3 regions of the Gilliamella sp. B3482 genome follow, and region 3 is predicted to be linked to each of the others. Evidence: riboswitches for the same ligand, from Rfam matches in the RefSeq annotation. Region 3 holds a riboswitch; each other region holds the start of a gene.
The links. Region 3 has a riboswitch for thiamine pyrophosphate ahead of thiB (thiamine ABC transporter substrate binding subunit). Riboswitches for the same ligand answer to the same signal wherever they lie in the genome.

Region 1: linked by a shared signal. The riboswitch ahead of tenA (thiaminase II) and the one ahead of thiB (thiamine ABC transporter substrate binding subunit) in region 3 are both predicted to bind thiamine pyrophosphate.
Region 2: linked by a shared signal. The riboswitch ahead of thiM (hydroxyethylthiazole kinase) and the one ahead of thiB (thiamine ABC transporter substrate binding subunit) in region 3 are both predicted to bind thiamine pyrophosphate.

Annotation. Positions count from the first base shown of each region.
Region 1 covers NZ_JAFNNL010000006.1:62,649-65,935, reverse strand. Annotated here, with positions in the region: gene J3U18_RS09990 (PLP-dependent aminotransferase family protein) at 1-11, shown strand, start outside; gene J3U18_RS09985 (SemiSWEET family transporter) at 411-674, shown strand; gene J3U18_RS09980 (hypothetical protein) at 1,077-1,310, shown strand; gene J3U18_RS09975 (DUF1161 domain-containing protein) at 1,446-1,850, shown strand; TPP riboswitch at 1,887-1,975, shown strand; gene tenA (thiaminase II) at 2,027-2,671, shown strand; gene asnA (aspartate--ammonia ligase) at 2,718-3,287, opposite strand, start outside.
Region 2 covers NZ_JAFNNL010000002.1:199,725-203,011, forward strand. Annotated here, with positions in the region: gene thiE (thiamine phosphate synthase) at 1-629, opposite strand, end outside; gene thiM (hydroxyethylthiazole kinase) at 629-1,414, opposite strand; TPP riboswitch at 1,467-1,568, opposite strand; gene trkA (Trk system potassium transporter TrkA) at 1,623-2,984, opposite strand; gene trpS (tryptophan--tRNA ligase) at 3,099-3,287, opposite strand, start outside.
Region 3 covers NZ_JAFNNL010000001.1:98,537-101,823, reverse strand. Annotated here, with positions in the region: gene argS (arginine--tRNA ligase) at 1-1,361, opposite strand, end outside; TPP riboswitch at 1,879-1,987, shown strand; gene thiB (thiamine ABC transporter substrate binding subunit) at 2,028-3,026, shown strand; gene thiP (thiamine/thiamine pyrophosphate ABC transporter permease) at 3,040-3,287, shown strand, end outside.

The DNA.
Region 1 (3,287 bases), on a different contig from region 3:
TGATGAGATAAAGCGAACTAAGTTTTTATTGATTGTTCTAACAGGTATTTGGCGTTAATAAATAGATCATAACTGCCTAGACAAACAAGGCAGAGTTAATCGGTAAACTTCAAATCTCATTATTGGATTGAATCTCAGCTAAATAATTACAAAACTATCAAAAAATCGCGGTTTTTATGCCTTATTAGCTACATTATATGATATAACAATTTGCGTTTGATATAAGGCATTCGTAGCAATAACATTTATTATTAAAAACCATATCCGATTACTTAAAACAGATTCACATAAAAAATCTTATCATTTTATTTACAAAATATTATCTGAAACCACGGTACACCAATATTTAACTCACTTGCTATATATGTTAGATTATTTGCTCCTTTCATATATAAGCAGGTAGGCTGATTTTGAATCTTTCTCCAAAAGCTTTTCACTATTTGGGTGTTATCGCAACACTTGCATCATTAGGAATGTACGTATCGTATATCCCACAAATTATCGACAATCTTCATGGATTTAAAGCTAATCCAACTCAACCTTTAGCGGCAGCAATTAACTGCTCATTATGGGTCTGTTATGGCTTATTACGACAAAAAAAGGATTGGCCAATTGCAATAGCTAATTTTCCAGGGGTATTATTTGGTTTAACCGCGTTTATTACTGCTTTATAAATTCTTGTTTTAACTCCCTTATATTTTCTTTATACAGCATAATATATGCTGTATTTTTTTATAATCACAATTTTTGTGAAATAGGCTAGATAATTGTTACTCAAAAATTGAGAAATCAGAGAAGATTAAAAATTAACCTTGCATATAACTTATTAATTATTATATTGTTATGGAGTTATCAACAGGTTTGTTAAATACTTATCAAATAATAAAGTGAATAATTTAATCGATTAATCTAATTTATCGATTTACTATTGTTATCTAATAGTGATTAAACTATAGTAAAAGTCAGCTTATTTTTTAGGCTGGATTCATCTTCAAAATCTATCAGAATGTTATTTATACAAAGATTAACTAAATTTGATGATTAACAAATGAGTTTTATAAAATAAGGAAATCACCATGGCTGATATTAATCTTTCCGATGATTTGATAAAAGATTTTATCTACTCAATGTACCGTAAAGAGGTATTATTAAATTTAAAAGGTGTGGTTTTGACTGAAGAAGATCGCAAACAACTCCACGCAAAAAGAGACTTTGTAAATCAATTATCTGAAGCCGAATTATCCGATATTCGCTCATGGGTTCTAGATAAATTAAAATTACTTGAAAACCAACACCAAGAGCAGAATTAACTAAAAAATCTATACTAAGCTAGCTTTTTCAAATCTATTGATAAAATTTATTTGCAGCGTTATTCAAAACGATATGGACAGTTTAAACAATCGTTTTATAATGCATCAGTTACTCGATAATCTTAAGGAAAGATCATGAAAAAGTTAGCAGTAGTGTTATTATTAGGTCTCCCAGTTATTGCATCTGCGTCCAATTGTGACGAAATTAGTGCAAATATCGCCGAAAAAATTAAAAATAACGGTGTTAATGAAAATAGCTTCCAATTAAAACTTGTTCCTCAAGATGAACAAAATATTGAAGGTAAAATCGTTGGATCATGTGATCGAGGTAAACAAAGCATTGTTTATATTCGTGCACCATCATCAAAATCAGTTAAAGATGAGCCTGAAACACCTGTTGAAATCACACCACAACCCGTCGAGTGCTACAGCCCTAGTAACGCTCCAGTTCAAACGCCAGCTTCGGCACCAGTAGAAAAAGTTCAAACTCCAGAGCCGACTTCTACAGAATCTCAGGAAACTGAACAAAAAGCAGAATAAACGAAAATTTAAGTAACCATTTTATAAATTTTATAATTTGTTTAACCGGGGTGCTATAGGCTGAGATTATACCCGTTGAACCTGATTCGGTTAATACCGACGAAGGGAGTTTAAAACACGTCTATTATAGAAATCTGTTTAACTCCTTATAGCGAATTTGTCAAAAAGGAGTCATTATGCCATCATTTAACTCACTGATTGAATCAAGCGAGTGGAAACACTATATTCAACATGATTTTGTTCAACAATTAGGAAAAGGCACATTAGACTTAACCTGCTTTCAATACTACCTGAAACAAGATTATCTTTTTTTAATCAACTTTTCCCGAGCTTGGGGACTTGCAGTATATAAAAGTCACGACATTGCTCAAATTCGGCAATCATTAGATAGCTTAAAAACCATTGTTGAAGTTGAACTCGATCTGCATATTGAATATTGCCAAAAATGGCACATATCTGAATATGAACTAAGCACATTAAAGGAAGCCAAAGCCAATAGCGATTATACACGTTATGTGCTTGATATAGGATTACACGGCGATATATTAGATATACACATAGCAATGGCACCCTGTTTAATTGGTTATGGCATGATTGCCAATTGGATTCAAGGTTGGAACGAAAACAACCCATATCGCTCTTGGATTGAGATGTATGCTAGTAAGGAGTTTCAACAAGCAGTACAGAAAGAAATTGCTTGGATAGAAGGACAATTACTTAATATCAGTGAAAACCGATTTAAACAATTAAGCCAAATATTTAAGCAAGCGACGCAATTGGAAATAAATTTTTGGCAAATGGCATTGGATAAAAGTGACTAGTAAACAGCATGTTTTACCAGTTTAGATAAAACATGCTGAGCATGAATTATAAAAGTTGTTGATAGTTTTGCTTGGTTACATCATCCCAAACACTTGCTTGGACTTGCCCAATATGATGTTGTTGTAAAAGCAACATAGTTAGTCGAGATTGTCCAATCCCTCCACCAATTGTCTGTAAAAAATCACCATTAGCTAATGCCTTATGCCAAGCATATTGCAGACGATCTTCATTATTGGTTAATTTTAATTGACGCTTTAACGTCTCAGGATCGACGCGAATACCCATTGACGAAATTTCAAAACCACTATTTAAAACTGGATTCCAAACTAAAATATCACCATTTAATCCTTTAGAACCCATCTCATTATCGCTACTCCAATCATCATAATCAGGGGCGCGCACATCGTGTTTTTCTTTATTTGACAAATCACCACCAATACCGATTAAAAATACTGCGCCTAACTCCTTAGTAATCGCATTTTCGCGCTCTTTTGGTGATAAATTAGGATAACGTTTTAATAACTGTTCACTATCCATAAAAGTGATCGACTCTGGTAAAAAACAAGAAAGATGATATTTTTCTGAAACCACTTTTTCTGTAGCCTTAATAGCACT
Region 2 (3,287 bases), on a different contig from region 3:
CTTATTTTTCTAATCAAATCAGATGTGGCCTTAGCAATATCTCCTTGCCCGCAAATTGCGGATACAACGGCAATACCTTCAATGCCAGTTTGAATCACTTCAGTTAAATTGTTTACACCGATACCACCGATCGCAACGGTAGGGCATTGTTTTGCTTTAACAAGTTCAGTCAATTGGGCGATGCCTATTGCTTCTGCTGCATCTTTTTTGGTGGGGGTTGGATAGATAGGGCCAATACCTAGATAATCGACTAGTTGCCAAGGAACGCGCTCAAGTTGCGAATAATTAGAGACTGAAAGCCCTATCCATTTATCTTCTCCAATTAATCGTCGTGCAACTTCGACAGGTAGATCGCTTTGTCCAACATGAACACCATCGGCATCGACAGCTAAAGCTATATCAATATGATCATTAATCAATAGTGGAACTTGAGTGTCGATTAATACTTCTTTTAAAGCTTGGGCGGCTTTATACCAATTTCTACCTGAATATTCTTGTTCTGAACGTAATTGAACGGCAGTAACACCATTTTCAACTGCAAACTTAGTGGTATTAACCATACCATTTATGCCATCACAAAGTACTGGATCAAGTACTAAATAGAGTGTTAAATCAAGTTGCTTCTTCATCAAAAATCCTTATTTGTGGTGAAAAGAGAAAGTTGGTCAATAATTGACATAGCAAAAGTACCTAGCCCTTGCTGTTTATTAGCGAGTTCACCCGCTTTTTTCATCATAAAGCAGGCTGAAGCAGTAGCCTTTAAATGATCTTCAGAACTTGCAATCAATGCTGCCACAATCGCAGATAATGAACAACCAGTACCAGTTACTTGTGTTAGCGCGATATCACCCCCAACAATGCTATAAACCTGCTCACCATCTGTGACATAATCGGTCTCACCTGTTATTGCAACAATGGTTTGATATTTCTTGGCTAATAGCATTGCCGCATTTAATGCAGAATCAGTAGAATCCAGTCCATCAGGCCCTTTTGATGATGATTGTTGACCACTTAATGCTAGAATTTCTGAAGCATTTCCTCGAATAACTGTCGGTTTAAATGTTAATAATTGCTTAGCAATTTCAGTACGATATTTCAATGCTGCTCCAACTGCGACAGGATCTAATACCCAAGGAGTTTGATTAGCTTTTGCGGCGGCTAGTAACATGCTTTTAGCGCTATGACTATTGATCGTGCCAATATTAATTAACAAACCATTTGCAATGGCAACAAAGTTCTCAACTTCTTGCTCAGCTACCACCATCGCTGGTGAAGCCCCAATCGCCAAAAGAACGTTAGCAGTGTAATTTTGTACCACATCATTGGTAATACAATGGATTAAAGGTCGCTTCTGATGAACTTGCCCAATAAAAGGAATGGCATCCTGATTTGAAAATAATTTAATGACCGACATATTCTTTCCTTATCTAATAAATAATATTAAGGGAAGAATGTGTCAAAAGCGGTAATTAAGACAGAGACTTCCCTACGCTGGCATGATCCAGATCAGGTTCAACGGGTAAATTCTCAGTTTTTTGCTCTAACAAAAAACACCCCGAGTCTAAATAACAAATTTGGATAAAATTGAATCTATTATGAACTGAGTTTAAAAATTAAACAAGTTATTGTAATAATCTTTCTATATCACTAATGGCTCGTCTATCCGGTAAGAAAATTATTAAATGATCGCCATCTTCAATCATTAAATCCGTATTTACTATAATTACATCTTCACCACGAACCACGGCACCAATCGTAGCACCTGAAGGTAATTTTAAACTGTTAATATTTTTACCGACTAATTTTGAATTTTCCGCTTCACCACGAGCAACTACTTCGACAATTTCCGATTCACCTTGGCGTAATGAGACAACTTTAACTACCCCCGTTTGCCTAACATGGCTTAGTAGTTCTGAAATAGTGGCATGTTGTGGTGAAATCGCGATATCAATAACACTATCGTTAATCAATTCTAAGTAGGCTTGTCGCTGGATAAGAACGATGACTTTTTTTGCCCCCATTCTTTTTGCTAGCATAGATGACATAATATTGGCTTCATCATCGCTAGTGACCGCCACAAACAGATCGGTTAACTCGACTTGCTCTTGCGATAATAATTCTTGGTCTGATGATTCACCATGTAACACGGTGGTATTAACTAACTGCTCAGCTATTAATTCAGCTTTTTCTGCATTACGTTCAATCAACTTAACTTGATAATCATTCTCTAAACGTTTAGCTAAAGCAATGGCAACGCCACCACCACCGCTAATAATAATACGTTTATAAGGTTTTTCTAGCCTTTGTAGTTCACTGGTTACTGCTTTAATATTGAGGGGAGGGGTAATAAAATAAACCATGTCTCCAGCTTCAATTAAAGTCGAACCTATTGGGCGAATAAAACGATTTTGACGATAAATAGCAACAACACGTGCTTCGACATGTGGTAAATGCTCTTTAAGTTCGGATAGTTCGCTCCCCACTAACGCACCACCGTAATAAGCGGTTACAGCAACCAAACAGACACGATTATCATAAAACGAAGCAAACTGTAAAGCACCAGGATATTGAACTAATTGGCTAATATGATTTGTAATTAAGTTTTCAGGAGCAATAATATGATCGATGTTGATACAATCTTTATTGAAGAATGGGTATCTTTCATCGTTATATTCAGGAGCACGGATTCTAGCAACTTTTTGTGGAATATTAAACATCACATGCCCAATCTGACAAGCCATCATATTTACTTCATCAGAATTAGTAACGGCAACTAACATATCGGCTGATTCCGCGCCAGCACTCTCTAATACTTGTGGGTAAGATGATTTACCGCAAATGACTTGTAAATCAAAACGCTCTTGCAAAGATTGCAATTTATCATGATCTTCATCAACGACAGTCACATCGTTCTGCTTTTCAGTTACTAGATATTCAGCAAGTGCACTACCAGTTTGGCCTGCACCAAGAATGATAATTTTCATAATAAACCTATTATAATCAGAAGGCCTCAAGCTAACTCATTATTAGAACAATAGAGCTCATATCAATTAAAGCCGTTTGATATTGTTTAGTAATAATCGCAATCTTATTTTAGATTATACAAAACCGATTGCGTCATAAACCTTCTTCAACGTAGGCTCTGCTTTAGCGCGAGCTTTTTGGGCTCCTTCTTGCATAATTGAAAGAAGATAATTTTCATCATCTCGATATTGATGATATTTTGCTTGTAAACCGGTTAACATCTCGATAACTTGATTCGCCACCTCGGTTTTTAGATGACCATA
Region 3 (3,287 bases):
TCAAATGACAACATGTTATCCCAATCAAAAACATAATCGGTGGTACGATTTTTGGATAGGTCGGCATATTTCACTGCGCCAATCGCTACTGCATCAATCACTTTGGCAAGTTCTGTTGGAGAAAGATCGGGATTTTTACTTTTAATGAGTGCTTCTGCACGCTCTGTTGCTTCGTCAAGCAGGTCATTTAATTTTACGGTATCACCTGAGCGAGTCTTAAACGGCTTGCCGTCTTTACCTAACATCATACCAAACATGTGGTGTTCAAGTTTTAAGGATTCTGGTACATATTTTGCTTTATGCACGATATCCCAAACTTGTTCTAGATGTTGGTGTTGACGTGAATCGGTATAATATAAAATACGTTCAGCATGGAGTGTTTCGTAACGATATTTTACACAGGCAATGTCGGTTGTTGCATAAAGATAGCCACCATCACGTTTTTGGATAATAACGCCCATTGGTTCGCCTTCTTTATTTTTATATTCATCTAGAAATACGACGATGGCACCGTCACTTTCAACCGCTAATTTTTTCTGTTTTAGATCGGCAACAATGCCTGGTAGCATACTGTTATAGATGCTTTCGCCCATTGTATCTTCAACCGATAAGGTGACATTAAGGCGTTTATATGTGGCAATGTTTTGTGTCATGGTGATATCCACCAGTTTTCGCCACATTTCACGGCAATATTGGTCACCACCTTGAAGTTTTACGACATAATTACGGGCTTTTTCGGCAAAGGCTTCGTCTTCGTCATAATGTTTTTTAGCTGCACGATAGAACGATTCTAAATCTGAAAGTTCCATGTCATTGGCATGTTCGTTTTCCATTTTTTCAAGATAGGCGATTAACATCCCAAATTGGGTTCCCCAATCACCAACATGGTTGGCACGGATAACATTATGACCAAGAAAGCTTAATACTCGGACACTAGCATCACCAATAATAGTTGAGCGTAAATGGCCGACGTGCATCTCTTTTGCTACGTTTGGTGCAGAGTAATCAACCACAATAGTTTGTGGTTTGGCTGGTAAAGTAATATTCAGTTTATCACTATTTAGCGCGACTTCGTTTTGTTCAGCAATCCAACTATCTTTTAAAAAAATATTAATAAAACCAGGACCGGCGATCTCGATTTTATCGGCAATATCATCAATATCAAGATGTTGTAAAACTTTTTCAGCTAATGCTCGTGGCGGCATTCCCAATTTTTTAGCGGTAGACATGATACCATTTGCTTGGTAGTCACCAAATTGGGCTTTAGCTGATTGCTTGATTAAAGCGTCGCAGTTTTTATCAGCACCCGCCATAATCATTGCTTGAGAAACACGTTGTGTTAATAGTTGTTGAATATTCACACTGAACCTAATCGATTAAAATAAAATGCCCAATATAATACTGATAAATTGATAAATTGTCACTGTGGGATTAGTTAAGGACAAGTAAATAGCTGATTCTTTTATAAATGAAAATTTTTTTATTTAGATGTAATTTATTAACTTAATTATAAAATAGATAAAAAAATAAAGAGAAAACAGGTGCCGAAATTTATTTAACTACCTGATTATCAATATCCTTTTGCTCTTTTCAACTTTGATGTTTGCTCAAGGCCATCTACAAGAAATCAGATTCACAATTGACAAAATAGTATGATAATTATGGTGAAAATATCCTTTTGGATGAATATGCAAAACTCACTCACCCCTTACATGAGCGAGAAATCGATTTTCCGATTAAAAATGGGGCTAAGCGAGAATTTTATCAAGCTATCAGATTGATCAAGGGCAGTTATTCTCTTCCAAAATCGTAGATAAGTTTGCAGGCAACCGTTGAGGGTAACTATTTACAATTATACCTTCAGCCTCTAAACTAATACCGTTCTCAACGGGGTGCCCTAGTGGGCTGAGAGTGTCAGATTGACTGACATAACTCGTCGAACCTGAACTGGATAATGCCAGCGGAGGGATTTGAGTTATTATATCTGCTCAAACCTTTTGTCTTTTACCTATTTCTTTGGAGGCAAAATGTTTCGTAAAAACTTTTTACTACCTGTTATTTTTCTATTTTCACTTTTTAGCCCATTAGTCAATGCAGAACTGCCCACTTTGACGGTTTATAGCTATAATTCATTTATGTCACAATGGGGACCCGGCGAGGCAATCAAAAAAGGGTTTGAAGCCCAGTGCAATTGCCAACTTGAGGTTGTGACATTAGGTGATGGTGTGTCAGTTTTAAATCGTATTCGCCTTGAAGGCGATAAAACGAATGCGGATGTTATTTTAGGGTTAGATAACAACCTATTAGAGCAAGCCAAACAAGCGAATATTCTTATTCCTCATCAAATCGCTAAACCCGACAATCTCAACACCAATTGGTGGGATGATAGTTTTATGCCTTATGATTTTGGTTATTTTGCTTTTATCTACAATAATAACAAAGTCAAAAATCCACCTCATTCTTTACATGAACTGGTTGAAAATAAAGCCGGTTGGAAAATCATCTACCAAGATCCAAGAACCAGTACACCAGGACTTGGTTTACTATTTTGGGTAAAAAAAGTTTATGGAGATAAAGCAGCAGAAGCGTGGCAACAAATCGCTAAAAATACGGTGACGGTCACCAAAGGTTGGAGCGAAGCTTATGGTATGTTTTTAAAAGGCGAAGCGGATTTTGTACTTAGTTACAGTACATCGCCAGTGGCACATATCATTAATGAAAACGAGCATCACTACGAAGCAGCTATTTTTGATGAAGGGCACTATCGTCAAGTTGAAGTAGCCGGAATTATTAAATACAGTCAAGAAATTGACCTAGCGCGCCAATTTTTACGTTATTTGCTGACACCTGAAGTCCAACACCAATTTGCTGAGAAAAATGTGATGTATCCGATTATCAAAACGGATCTACCTAATGCCTTTGCGCAAATTAATTCGGTCAATAAATCGTTAGAATTTGAGCCAGCAGAGATTGAAAAACATCAAAAAGCTTGGATTCGAGAATGGCAATCGGCAATTAGTAAATAGATCCGTATCGCCAATGTTGAAATTTAAATCGTTATTACCCGGAATGAGTGCAGCGAGCTTAATACTCATTATTTTAAGCTCGGCACTTATTGCTATTTGGCGATTTGCCTTAGAGTCAGGAAATTTGACGATTTATCTTGATAGTTATGTGCTTCATATTGTTTGGATCACTTTTTATCAAGCTTTGTTATCGACAATACTTTCGCTGGCATCAGCAATATTAATGGCTAAGGCGCTCTCTTTTATTGATTTTAAAGGTAA